One region of the Bradyrhizobium oligotrophicum S58 genome, then DNA from elsewhere that is predicted to be linked to it. Evidence: riboswitches for the same ligand, from Rfam matches in the RefSeq annotation. Region 1 holds a riboswitch; the other holds the start of a gene.
What was found. Region 1 has a riboswitch for cobalamin ahead of S58_RS10045 (TonB-dependent receptor plug domain-containing protein). Riboswitches for the same ligand answer to the same signal wherever they lie in the genome.

Region 1 (5,009 bases):
GCAGCTTCTGTCAGCCGCCGGAATTTCTGTCGGCGCCGTCACTGCACTCCGTAGCTCGCGACCCGGATGCCGCCGAACACGCCAAGGCCCGGCGCCAGGAAGCCGGTCGGGTTCTGGTAGTGGCGGTTGAACAGGTTATCGATCCGGCCGAACAGCTTGACCTGATCGGAGACCGCGTAGTCGCCGCGCAGGTTCACGACCGTGGTGCCGGGCGCAGTGAGCCCCGTGGTCATGCCGTCGCGACTGACGTCGAGCCAGTTGCCGAGGCGCAGCACGGTGGCCGATACGGTCAGCGCATCGAGCGGCGTCCAGACTGCGGTCGCGCTCCATTTCTCCCTGGGACGGCGCAGCAGCTGCTGGCCGGTGGTCGCGTCGATCGCGCGGGTGAACGTGTAGTCCGCGCGCAGCGAGATGCGATCCGTGAGCTTAGCCGCCACGAAGCTTTCGCTGCCCTCGGTCGTCGCCAGCCCGACATTCGCATTGGAGGTGAAGGTGGCGTTGAAGTCGATCAAATTGGTGATGCTGTTGTGGAAGTAGGTCGAACCGAAGCGGACGCGACCCTCGAACAGCGGCTGCTCGAAGCCGGCATCGTAGCCTGTGCTCTCCTCCGGCTTCAGGTTGGGATTGGCGAAGAAGTTGAACGCTGGAAAATCCCGGTGCAGCTGGCTCAAGGTCGGCGCCTTGAAGCCGGTGCCGTAGCTCGCCTTCAGCTTGGTCTCGGTGACCGGCAGGATCACCGCAGGTGCAATCCGATAAGTCCCATGCGCGCCGAACTGATCGTTGACGTCGTTGCGCAGGCTCGCGACCACGAACCAGCGCTCCGCAAACTCCGTCTGCAGCTCGATGAAGCCGGCCTTGTTGCCGTTCTCGGCCGAGAGATCCGTGGTTGTCAGCCGCTCGGTCTGCTGCTCCAGGCCGACGACCAGATTGTTGCGCGGCGCGAGCTCGGTCACCGCGTGCCAGTCATATTTGATGCGCTCGCCCGTCGCGACCGCCGCCACGGGATTGCCGGCGGTCAAATCGGATGACCAGTCGTTGACGTAGTTGACGCCAAAATAGTTCCTGATGCGGCCCCCGAGCAGCGACCACACGGCTTCCTCGCGCGTGGCCAGCTGATGGACGGTGTGGTTGCTCCTGATGGCGTCGGGAAAGCTCGGAAAGCCGCTGTCGCCGGTGAACAGCAGGGTCGCATCGGTGTAGCGGACCACCGAGTTCAGCGTCCAGGCGTCGTTGAGGTCGACGCCGAGCTTGGTCGAGGCGGTGACATTGTCGTAGGCGTTGCCGATCGCCTTCTGTCCTGCCGGCAGCAGTTGCCACGGCGTCACCGGCACGTCGCCGGCGTGCAGATGCGCGACATTGACCGCGTAGTTGACATTGTCCTTCGAGCCGCTCAGTCCCGCGCTCTGGTTGAAGGTCTTGAACGATCCGCTCTCGAGCGAGGCGGTCGCCCGCGCCGGGCCGTCGCCCTTGCGCGTGATCACCGAGATGACGCCGCCGATCGCGTCCGAACCATAGAGCCCGCTCTGTGGTCCGCGCAGCACCTCGAACTGCTGGATGTCAGCGGCGAGCAAATGGGCGAAATCGAACGCGCCGTTGCTGTTGGTGACGTCCCCGACATCGATGCCGTCGATCAGCAGCTTGGTGTGGTTGGCGTTGGTGCCACGCATGAAGACGTTGGTCTGGCCGCCCGGACCGCCGGCCTGGACGACGTTCAGCCCGGGAATGGTGCTCAGGATCTCCGGCACGCTGCGGAATTGCTGGGTCGCGATGTCCTTGTCAGTCACCACCGTGATCGCACTGGCGACATTGGCGGCCGGCGTGACGATGCCGGTCGGGCTGACCACGACGGGCGTGCTGGCCGGTGTAGCCGGAATCGGCGGTCGCGCGGCGGTGCGGGCCTGAGGCTCGCGCGCCCCGGCTGGCTTCGGAGCTGACGGCCTGCTGCGCGGCAGGTCGACCTCGACCGGAGGCAGCAGATTGGGCGAGGCGGATTGCTGCGCGATGGCCGGGCAAGGACCGAGCAGCGCAACCGACGAGAGGACGCAGAACGACGACAGAACGGCGCGATGGCGCCTGGCATAGGGAACGGGAGACACGAGTGACCTCGGCATGACGTCAGTGGCACGTCACCGCGAACGAGGCCTCATGCCGGCATCTTCATGCACGGCGTGAAAACGATGCCAATAACTCCCCGACCGGCATCTTCGCGTGTGACCACGGCTGACGGCAGGTCTCCTGGCTCGCGGGTCATCACCTCCACGCCGCCTTCCCGGGACCGAGATTTCCCAGTGGCCTATGACGCGAGATTCGCCGCTTACAGTTGCGGGGGCAGCTGCGGCTTTCGGATGGTCCCGGGTGGGATCCGTCCGTCACCGCATTCCCTTTTGAGCCCCGGTCGGGGGCACCGTCGCGATAAGCGTAGAAGCCGGCCGGAGCCGGAGTCAATCGATCCCTCGGGTTTTCCCACGACCGGCGGGGATTGTTGCCGAAGCACCACGCCGGTCTCGTCGAGGATGCGATGCACTTTCGACTTTCGGTTCGTGGGAGATCGCGGTTATAATGTTACCAGACACCGTCTTCGCGTTGGCGCGCCGTGTGGCGCGGCCTCGGCGAGCAGGACTTGCAATCAAGGAGCCTCATCGTGGCAACAGCGACGTCCCTTCCGGTCACTCTGCCCACAGCCATTCCCGTGCGCGAGATTCTGCCGTGGGCGATCTTCGGCGGCCTGATGCTCGCTTTGGGCATCTATTTCGTCGGCGTCGAGGAGGGCGCGGCTGCGCTGTTCAACAGCGCATATGTCCACGAGTTCGTCCATGACGGACGGCATCTGCTCGGGTTCCCCTGTCACTGAACGGCCAGCATCGGCACGTCGAAGCGGCGCTGTCGCACGCCGCTCGTGACGGCGAGAGCAGCGCATCTGTAAGAGACGATCGATGACGGGGCGACTGCTCCTGCGCGGAATGCTGGCCGGCCTGGTCGCCGCGCTGCTCTCCTTCGGCTTTCTCAGGCTGGCTGGCGAATCATCTGTCGCGCGCGCGATTGCCTTCGAGACGGTGCTTGATGAGGCGAAGGCCAAAGCCGCGGCGGAAGAGGCCGCGGCCAAGGGCCGGCCCGCGCCAGTCGCGGAGGCCGAGCCTGAGCTGGTCAGCCGGGCTATCCAGGCCGGTGTTGGACTATTGACCGGCGTTGCCGTCTACAGCACGGCGTTCGGCGGGCTGTTTGCCCTGGCCTTCGCACTCGCCTTCGGCCGCATGGCCGATCTCGGTCCGCGGGCGACCTCCGCCTTGCTCGCCGCGGCCGGCTTCGTCGCCGTCTATGTGACGCCCATGCTCAAATACCCGGCCAATCCGCCGTCCGTCGGCCTGGCCGAGACGATCGGGATGCGGACCAGCCTGTATTTCGCGATGCTCCTGATCTCGCTCGCCGCGATGATCGCCGCCGGCATGTTGCGCCTCCGCCTGCTGTCGCGGCTCGGCGCCTGGAATGCGGCCTTGATTGCCGCAGGCGTCTATGTCGTCGTCATGACCGGCATAGGCTTCGCGCTGCCGGTCGTGGACGAGGTGCCTGAAGGTTTTCCGGCCGCCGTGCTCTGGCAGTTCCGTATTGCGTCTTTCGGCGGACAGGCGATCATGTGGGCGACGCTCGGGCTGCTGTTCGGCGCCCTCGCTGAGCGCCAGATGGCGCAGCATGGCGCGCGCGCTTGAATGGCGCCGGTATCGGCAGGCATGACGACGCGCCTGCATCTGATCTGCGCGGCCGCGACGGCATCGACGGCTGCCGTTGCCTTCGCTGCCGATGAGCCGCTCGATCCGCGCGGACGAGACAGCCTCGCCCGGCTGGCCGGCCGGCTGCCGTCCTGTGAGGTCGTCCTGCGCAGCCCGGCCCGTTGCGCCGCTGAGACTGCCGAAGGCTTGGCCCTCGACGCCAAGCCCGAGCCTGCGCTGCGCGACTGCGATTTCGGCCGCTGGGCGGGACGATCGCTCGCGGAGGTCCAGGCGCAGGCGCCGGAGGCCGTTGCCGAATGGCTGCAGAATCCGCGCGCGGCTCCGCATGGCGGCGAGTCCTTCATGGACGTGATGACGCGCGCCCGCGCGTGGATGGAGGGCCTGCTCGCCGTCGATGGCGCGGTCCTTGCGGTCACGCACGCGCTGGTCATTCGTGCTGCGATTGCGCATGCGCTCGGCGCCGGCCCCGAGGCCTTCGGGCGCATCGACGTCGCGCCGCTGACGCGAACAAGGCTCTCGGGCGTCGGCGGGCGTTGGACGCTCGCAGCCCTGGTCCCGTTGAAGGACGACCGATGACGGCGCGCAGCGAACGGTGTGTCATCGCTCGCCGTTGGAGAAACGGTCTCATCGTCGCGGCCGCGATCTTCGCAGCCTCAGCGCCAGCCCATGCGCACCATCCGCGGCCGCAGCAGGGAACGCTGATCGGGGTCGAGATTCCGGCCATCGGCCATGGCGAGATGCTGGCGGTCGCGACCTATCGGTCAGACATCCTCGATCTGGCGCGGGGGCAGGTCCGGACCGATCCGACCTTGCGCCGGCTGATGGGCTTCGTCAGCCTGCAACATTTCGCCTGCCTGTGGGGTCTGGTCCCCGGCAGCCTCACCGACGAGGCGAGCCCGTTCAACGAATGCTCCCATGCCTATGTCGCCGGAGCGCGTGCGCTGCTGGCGCATATGGGCACGATGCCGGGCGATCAGTCCGCAGCCAAGGCGCTCGAAGCGAGGATCGCGGCGGATATCGCGGCAGATCCCGTCTTTGCCGCGCTGTGTGCCAACAGCAGCGAGACGTTCGACAGCGGCGTGATCATCGGGCCGGAGTGGGGGCTGGCGCCGTCTCATCTACCGACCGTCCTGACCGGTCTTTTCCTGCTGGCTCTCGCCGCCGGCGGAGCCTGGCTGCTGTGGCGTTGCCTGCCGGTGGCCAATCGTCCGGCGTCGTCAGGGACGAGATAATCTTAGCGCCTCATTGTGCTGCGTGGGCGTGGTCGTAGCGGGGATCCATAAT
Region 2 (5,009 bases), 780 kb from region 1:
GCATTTCGTAGCCGCGGAACGACAGTTGATCGTCCATCAAGGTGCCCTGGACCTCGCGCAACGCCTTGTCATCGGCCAGCGTCGTTTCGACGTCGAGCAGGCCGAGTCCCGCGACAGAACCTGGCGCACCCTCGTGTCCGTCGGGATCGCTGATCACGCGCCCGAGCATCTGGTAGCCACCGCAGATGCCGAGCACGCGGCCGCCGCGGCGCAGATGCGCCAAGAGATCGATGTCCCAGCCGGTCTCGCGCAGGGCGGCGAGATCGGCGATCGTGGCCTTCGAGCCCGGCAGGATCACAATCGATGCGTCGCCGGGAATGGGCGTGCCCGGCCGCAGGAATTGCAGATCGATCCCATCCTCCAACCGCAACGGATCAAACTCGTCGAAATTCGAAATGCGCGGATAGGCGAGGATGACGACCTTCGGTCGATGCCCTCCGGGCGATCCGCGTTCGGCCAGGCCCAGCGCATCCTCCGCCGGCAGGCGGCGCGCATCCGAAAAATGCGGAATGAGGCCGAGCGATGTCCAGCTCGTTCGCTCCGCAATCTCGTTCATGCCCGACGCGAACAAGGCGGGATCGCCCCGAAACTTGTTGACGAGGAAACCTGCGATGCGCGCGGCATCCTCGGGCGCGAGCACCGCCTTGGTGCCGACCAGGCTCGCAATGACGCCGCCGCGGTCGATGTCGCCGATCAACACCACCGGAATCTGCGTCGCCTGCGCAAAACCCATGTTGGCGATGTCGCCGGCGCGCAGATTGATCTCGGAGGCGGAGCCCGCGCCTTCGACCAGCACGATGTCGGCATCAGCAGCCAGATGATGAAAACTGTCGAGCACGGCATTCATCAATTGCGGCTTCATCGCCTGATAGGCGGACGCCTTGGCGTTGCCGATGACGCGGCCCTGCACCACGACCTGCGACCCGATCTCGCTTTGCGGCTTCAGCAGCACCGGGTTCATGTGCACCGTCATCGGCCGCCGCGCCGCGCGCGCCTGCAGCGCCTGGGCGCGGCCGATCTCGCCGCCATCCGTGGTGACGGCGGCGTTGTTCGACATGTTCTGCGGCTTGAACGGCGCCACCTTCAGGCCGCGCAATGTCAGCGCACGCGCGAGCCCTGCGACGACCAGCGATTTGCCGACGTCGGAGCCGGTGCCCTGGAACATGATGGCGCGCGCGCTCATGAGCCTAGTACTCGATGCCTTCCTGCGCCTTCACACCGGCCGCGAAATGATGCTTCACGAGGTTCATCTCGGTGACGAGATCGGCGGCCTCGATCAGCTCCGGCTTGGCGTTGCGGCCGGTGACGACGACGTGCAGGTCGGGACGCCGCCCTGCGAGCGTGGCGACGACGTCGGCGATATCAAGGTGATCGTAGCGCAGCGCGATGTTGAGCTCATCGAGGACCAAGAGCCGGATCGACGGATCCGCCATCAGCTCCTTTGCCTTGGCCCAGGCGCGCTCGGCCGCGGCGACGTCGCGCGCACGATCCTGCGTTTCCCACGTAAAGCCCTCGCCGAGTGTGTGCCAGGAGACCTGATCACCGAACGTCTCGATCGCCTTGCGCTCGCCGGTCTCCCACGCACCCTTGCCGAACTGCACGACGCCGATGCGAAAGCCGCGGCCGATGGCGCGCAGCATCAGGCCCCACGCTGCGGTCGATTTGCCCTTGCCCTTGCCGGTGTGAACGATCAGCAGGCCCTTCTCGACGGTCTTCGAGGCGACCTCGGCATCCTGAACCGCCTTGCGGTTCTCCATCTTCGCCTTGTGGCGTGAATCGTCGGCGCTCTCGGTCATCGGCATCTTCTCCTCGTTACTTCAACGTCAGCGGCAGTCCTGCCGCCATCAGGATCACGCGATCCGCCAAGGCCGCGACGTTCTGGTTCAGTCGCCCCTGCGCATCGCGAAAGGCGCGCGCGAGCGCGTTGTCGGGCACGATCCCCAGTCCGACTTCATTGGACACGGCGACGATGGGGCCATGCGCGCTCCCGAGCGCATCGATCAGCTCGGCACATCTGGCCGGAACGTCCATGTCGGCGAGCATCACATTGCTGAGCCAGAGCGTCAGGCAATCGATCAGCATCGGCGTGTCCGAATCTCCACTTGTCCGGACGAGGCCGGCGAGATCATGCGTCGTCTCCAGCGTCCGCCATCCCTCGGCGCGGCGCGCCTTGTGCTGGGCGATCCGGTCGGTCATTTCGGCGTCGAACGGCTGCGCCGTGGCAACATAGGTCCAGGGCGGAGGAAGGGCGGTGACGAGGGCCTCGGCATGGCGGCTCTTGCCCGAGCGCGCGCCGCCGAGCACCAGCGTCAGGCGCGGCAGGGCGGGATGCGGCGGGGCAGGGGCCATGGGACGATTCCGATTGACGGGCTTGGACTCGACCCGTATCTAACAGATGACGGTTCTCCGAAAGGAGAGATTTAGGGAACACGGTGCGGGTTCTTGACCCAAGGCCGTGGCTGCCCCCGCAACTGTAATCGGCGAGTGTGAGGCCAAGACACCACTGGGAAACCGGGAAGGTGGCCCCATGCAGCGACCCGAAAGCCAGGAGACCTGCCGTCGAGATTGCTGTTGGCCGACCCGTCGCGCGGGGAGTCGCGATGCTGGTTCTGATCCCGCCGGGATGGGTGGGATGCCGTCGGATGCAGCGCATTTTACGGAACCCTCCCAGGGTCCGGAAGCGACGGAGACGGCCATGCTCTGCAGCCCTTCCAGGTTCATCAAAGCCCGCGGCGTGATCGTCTGACGGATGTCGGTATCAGCGAAGAACGAGACGACATTGTTCGTCTGCATCACCTGTCGCGCGCAAGCCGGCGAAAACACGTCGGATGATCAGCCGCGGGCCGGAGCCCGGCTGCTCGCGGCGATCGAAGCGGTGCCATCGGAGCTGCGGCCGTCTCTTGCGGTCGTTCCGGTCGAATGCCTGTCGAACTGCAATCGCGCCTGCACGGTTGCGGTGACCGCGCCCGGCAAGTGGACCTATGTGCTCGGCGCGCTCGATCCGGACGTGCACGCTCAGGACGTGCTGGCCTTCGCGCGGCTGCATCAGCAGCACGAAGCGGGCCTGCCGGCGTGGCGGGAACGTCCCGAATACATCAGGAAGAACACCATCGCGCGCGTTCCGGCAACGCTCGCTTGAAGCCCGATACGAGAGGCATCGCTGCCATGACGAAATCGTTCGCCAAGACGCCCTGCACCATCGTCACCGGTTTCCTCGGAGCCGGCAAGACCACGCTGGTGCGCAACCTGATCGAGACCGCCAACGGACGGCGCCTCGCGATCATCGTCAACGAGTTCGGCGATGTCGGCATCGACGGCGACATCTTGAAAGGATGCGGCGTGCCGGATTGTCCGGAGGATCGCATCGTCGAGCTGTCCAACGGCTGCCTGTGCTGCACCGTGGCCGATGATTTCGTGCCCGCACTCCGGAGTCTGCTCGATCAGAAGGAGCCGCCCGAGCACATCGTGATCGAGACCTCGGGGCTGGCGCTGCCGAAGCCACTCGTGCAGGCCTTCAACTGGCCGGAGATCGCGACGCGCGTCACCGTCGATGGTGTCGTCGCAGTCGTGGATGGCCCGGCTGTGGTTGCTGGCCGCTTCGCCGATGATCCCGAGGCGCTCGCTGCGCAACGCGCCAGCGATGCTTCGCTCGATCACGACAATCCGCTCGAGGAGGTCTACGAAGACCAGCTGCTGTGCGCCGACCTCGTCGTCATGAACAAGAGCGACCTGATGAGCGAGGAGCAGCGCAAGAATGTCGCCGCCGAGATCGCGGCGAAGGTGCAGCGCGCCGTCAAGGTGATCGCGACGGAGCACGGCAAGCTGTCCGCATCGGTGCTGCTCGGACTCGGTGCCGCGGCGGAAGGCGATCTCGCGGCGCGCCCCTCGCATCACGACAACGAGGCCGAGCACGATCACGACGATTTCGAGAGTTTCGTGCTCGACGTGCCAGCGCAGGCCTCGCCGGATGCGCTCGTCGAACGAATCGCTGCGGCCGTCGATGCGCACGACGTGCTGCGGGTGAAGGGCTTCGTCGAGATCGCGGGAAAGCCGCTGCGCCTGCTGGTTCAGGCCGTCGGCAGCCGCATCCAGCACCAGTTCGAGCGCCCGTGGCGCGCAGGCGAATCGCGGCAGGGACGGCTGGTGGTGATCGGCGAGCGCGGCCTCGATGCGGCCGCGATCCAGAGCCTGATCACGGGATAGGCCAAGGGAGGTCAAGGGCGATGCACCTCCTGGCGACATCCGGCGCTGATCTCGACGACCTCGAACAGGCCGTCGATCTCGCGCAGTCGCCGGCCGAGATCGTCCTGCTGTCGTTCTCCGATAGCGATCTGTCGGCGCTCGCGGAGGCCTGGACCGCATCTTCGACCGAGCTGCCGAGCTTGCGCCTCGCAAGCCTGAAGCGGCTGAAGCATCCGATGTCGGTCGATCTCTACATCGACAAGGTCGTGCTCGGCGCGCGCGCGGTCGTCGTGCGCTGCCTCGGCGGGCTCGACTATTGGCGCTACGGGCTGGAACGCATCGCCTCAGCCTGCCGCAGCCGCAACATCGTGTTTGCAGCGTTGCCAGGCGATGACCGCGCCGATGACAGGCTCGATGAGCTCTCGACCTTGCCGCAAGACGCAACGTCGCGGCTCTACGGCTACCTGCACGAGGGCGGCGTCGGCAATGCGCGCGAGGCGCTGCGCTATCTCGCCACGCTGCTCGGCCGTGACACGCAATTCGCCGAGCCGGTCGCCATCGGGTCGATCGTCGGCTTCGTGCCGGACTGCGGTGCTGTCGCCATCGACGATCTTTGTTGGACCGAGGATGGACGGCGGACCGCGCTGATCGTGTTCTATCGCGCCAGTCTGCTGGCCGCCGACACGGCGGGCATCGCCGAGCTGATGCGGGCGCTGGAGCGCGAGGGGGTTGCCGCCGTCGCGGTCGCGGTGACCAGCCTGAAGGATCCCAGCATCGTCCAGCCGCTGGCGCGCTTGATCGCGCAGCGGCGTCCCGCGGTCATCCTG

Region 2: it holds a riboswitch for cobalamin, as region 1 does, so the genes downstream of both, S58_RS13640 (DUF1636 domain-containing protein) here and S58_RS10045 (TonB-dependent receptor plug domain-containing protein) in region 1, are expected to answer to the same signal.

Annotation. Positions count from the first base shown of each region.
Region 1 is NC_020453.1:2,350,259-2,355,267, forward strand. Features, by position in the region: gene S58_RS10045 (TonB-dependent receptor plug domain-containing protein) at 39-2,096, opposite strand; cobalamin riboswitch at 2,209-2,424, opposite strand; gene S58_RS10050 (CbtB domain-containing protein) at 2,642-2,851, shown strand; gene S58_RS10055 (CbtA family protein) at 2,934-3,704, shown strand; gene S58_RS10060 (histidine phosphatase family protein) at 3,726-4,301, shown strand; gene S58_RS10065 (hypothetical protein) at 4,298-4,957, shown strand.
Region 2 is NC_020453.1:3,129,799-3,134,807, forward strand. Features, by position in the region: gene S58_RS13625 (cobyric acid synthase) at 1-1,183, opposite strand, end outside; gene cobO (cob(I)yrinic acid a,c-diamide adenosyltransferase) at 1,188-1,796, opposite strand; gene cobU (bifunctional adenosylcobinamide kinase/adenosylcobinamide-phosphate guanylyltransferase) at 1,813-2,349, opposite strand; cobalamin riboswitch at 2,383-2,575, shown strand; gene S58_RS13640 (DUF1636 domain-containing protein) at 2,750-3,139, shown strand; gene cobW (cobalamin biosynthesis protein CobW) at 3,166-4,203, shown strand; gene cobN (cobaltochelatase subunit CobN) at 4,224-5,009, shown strand, end outside.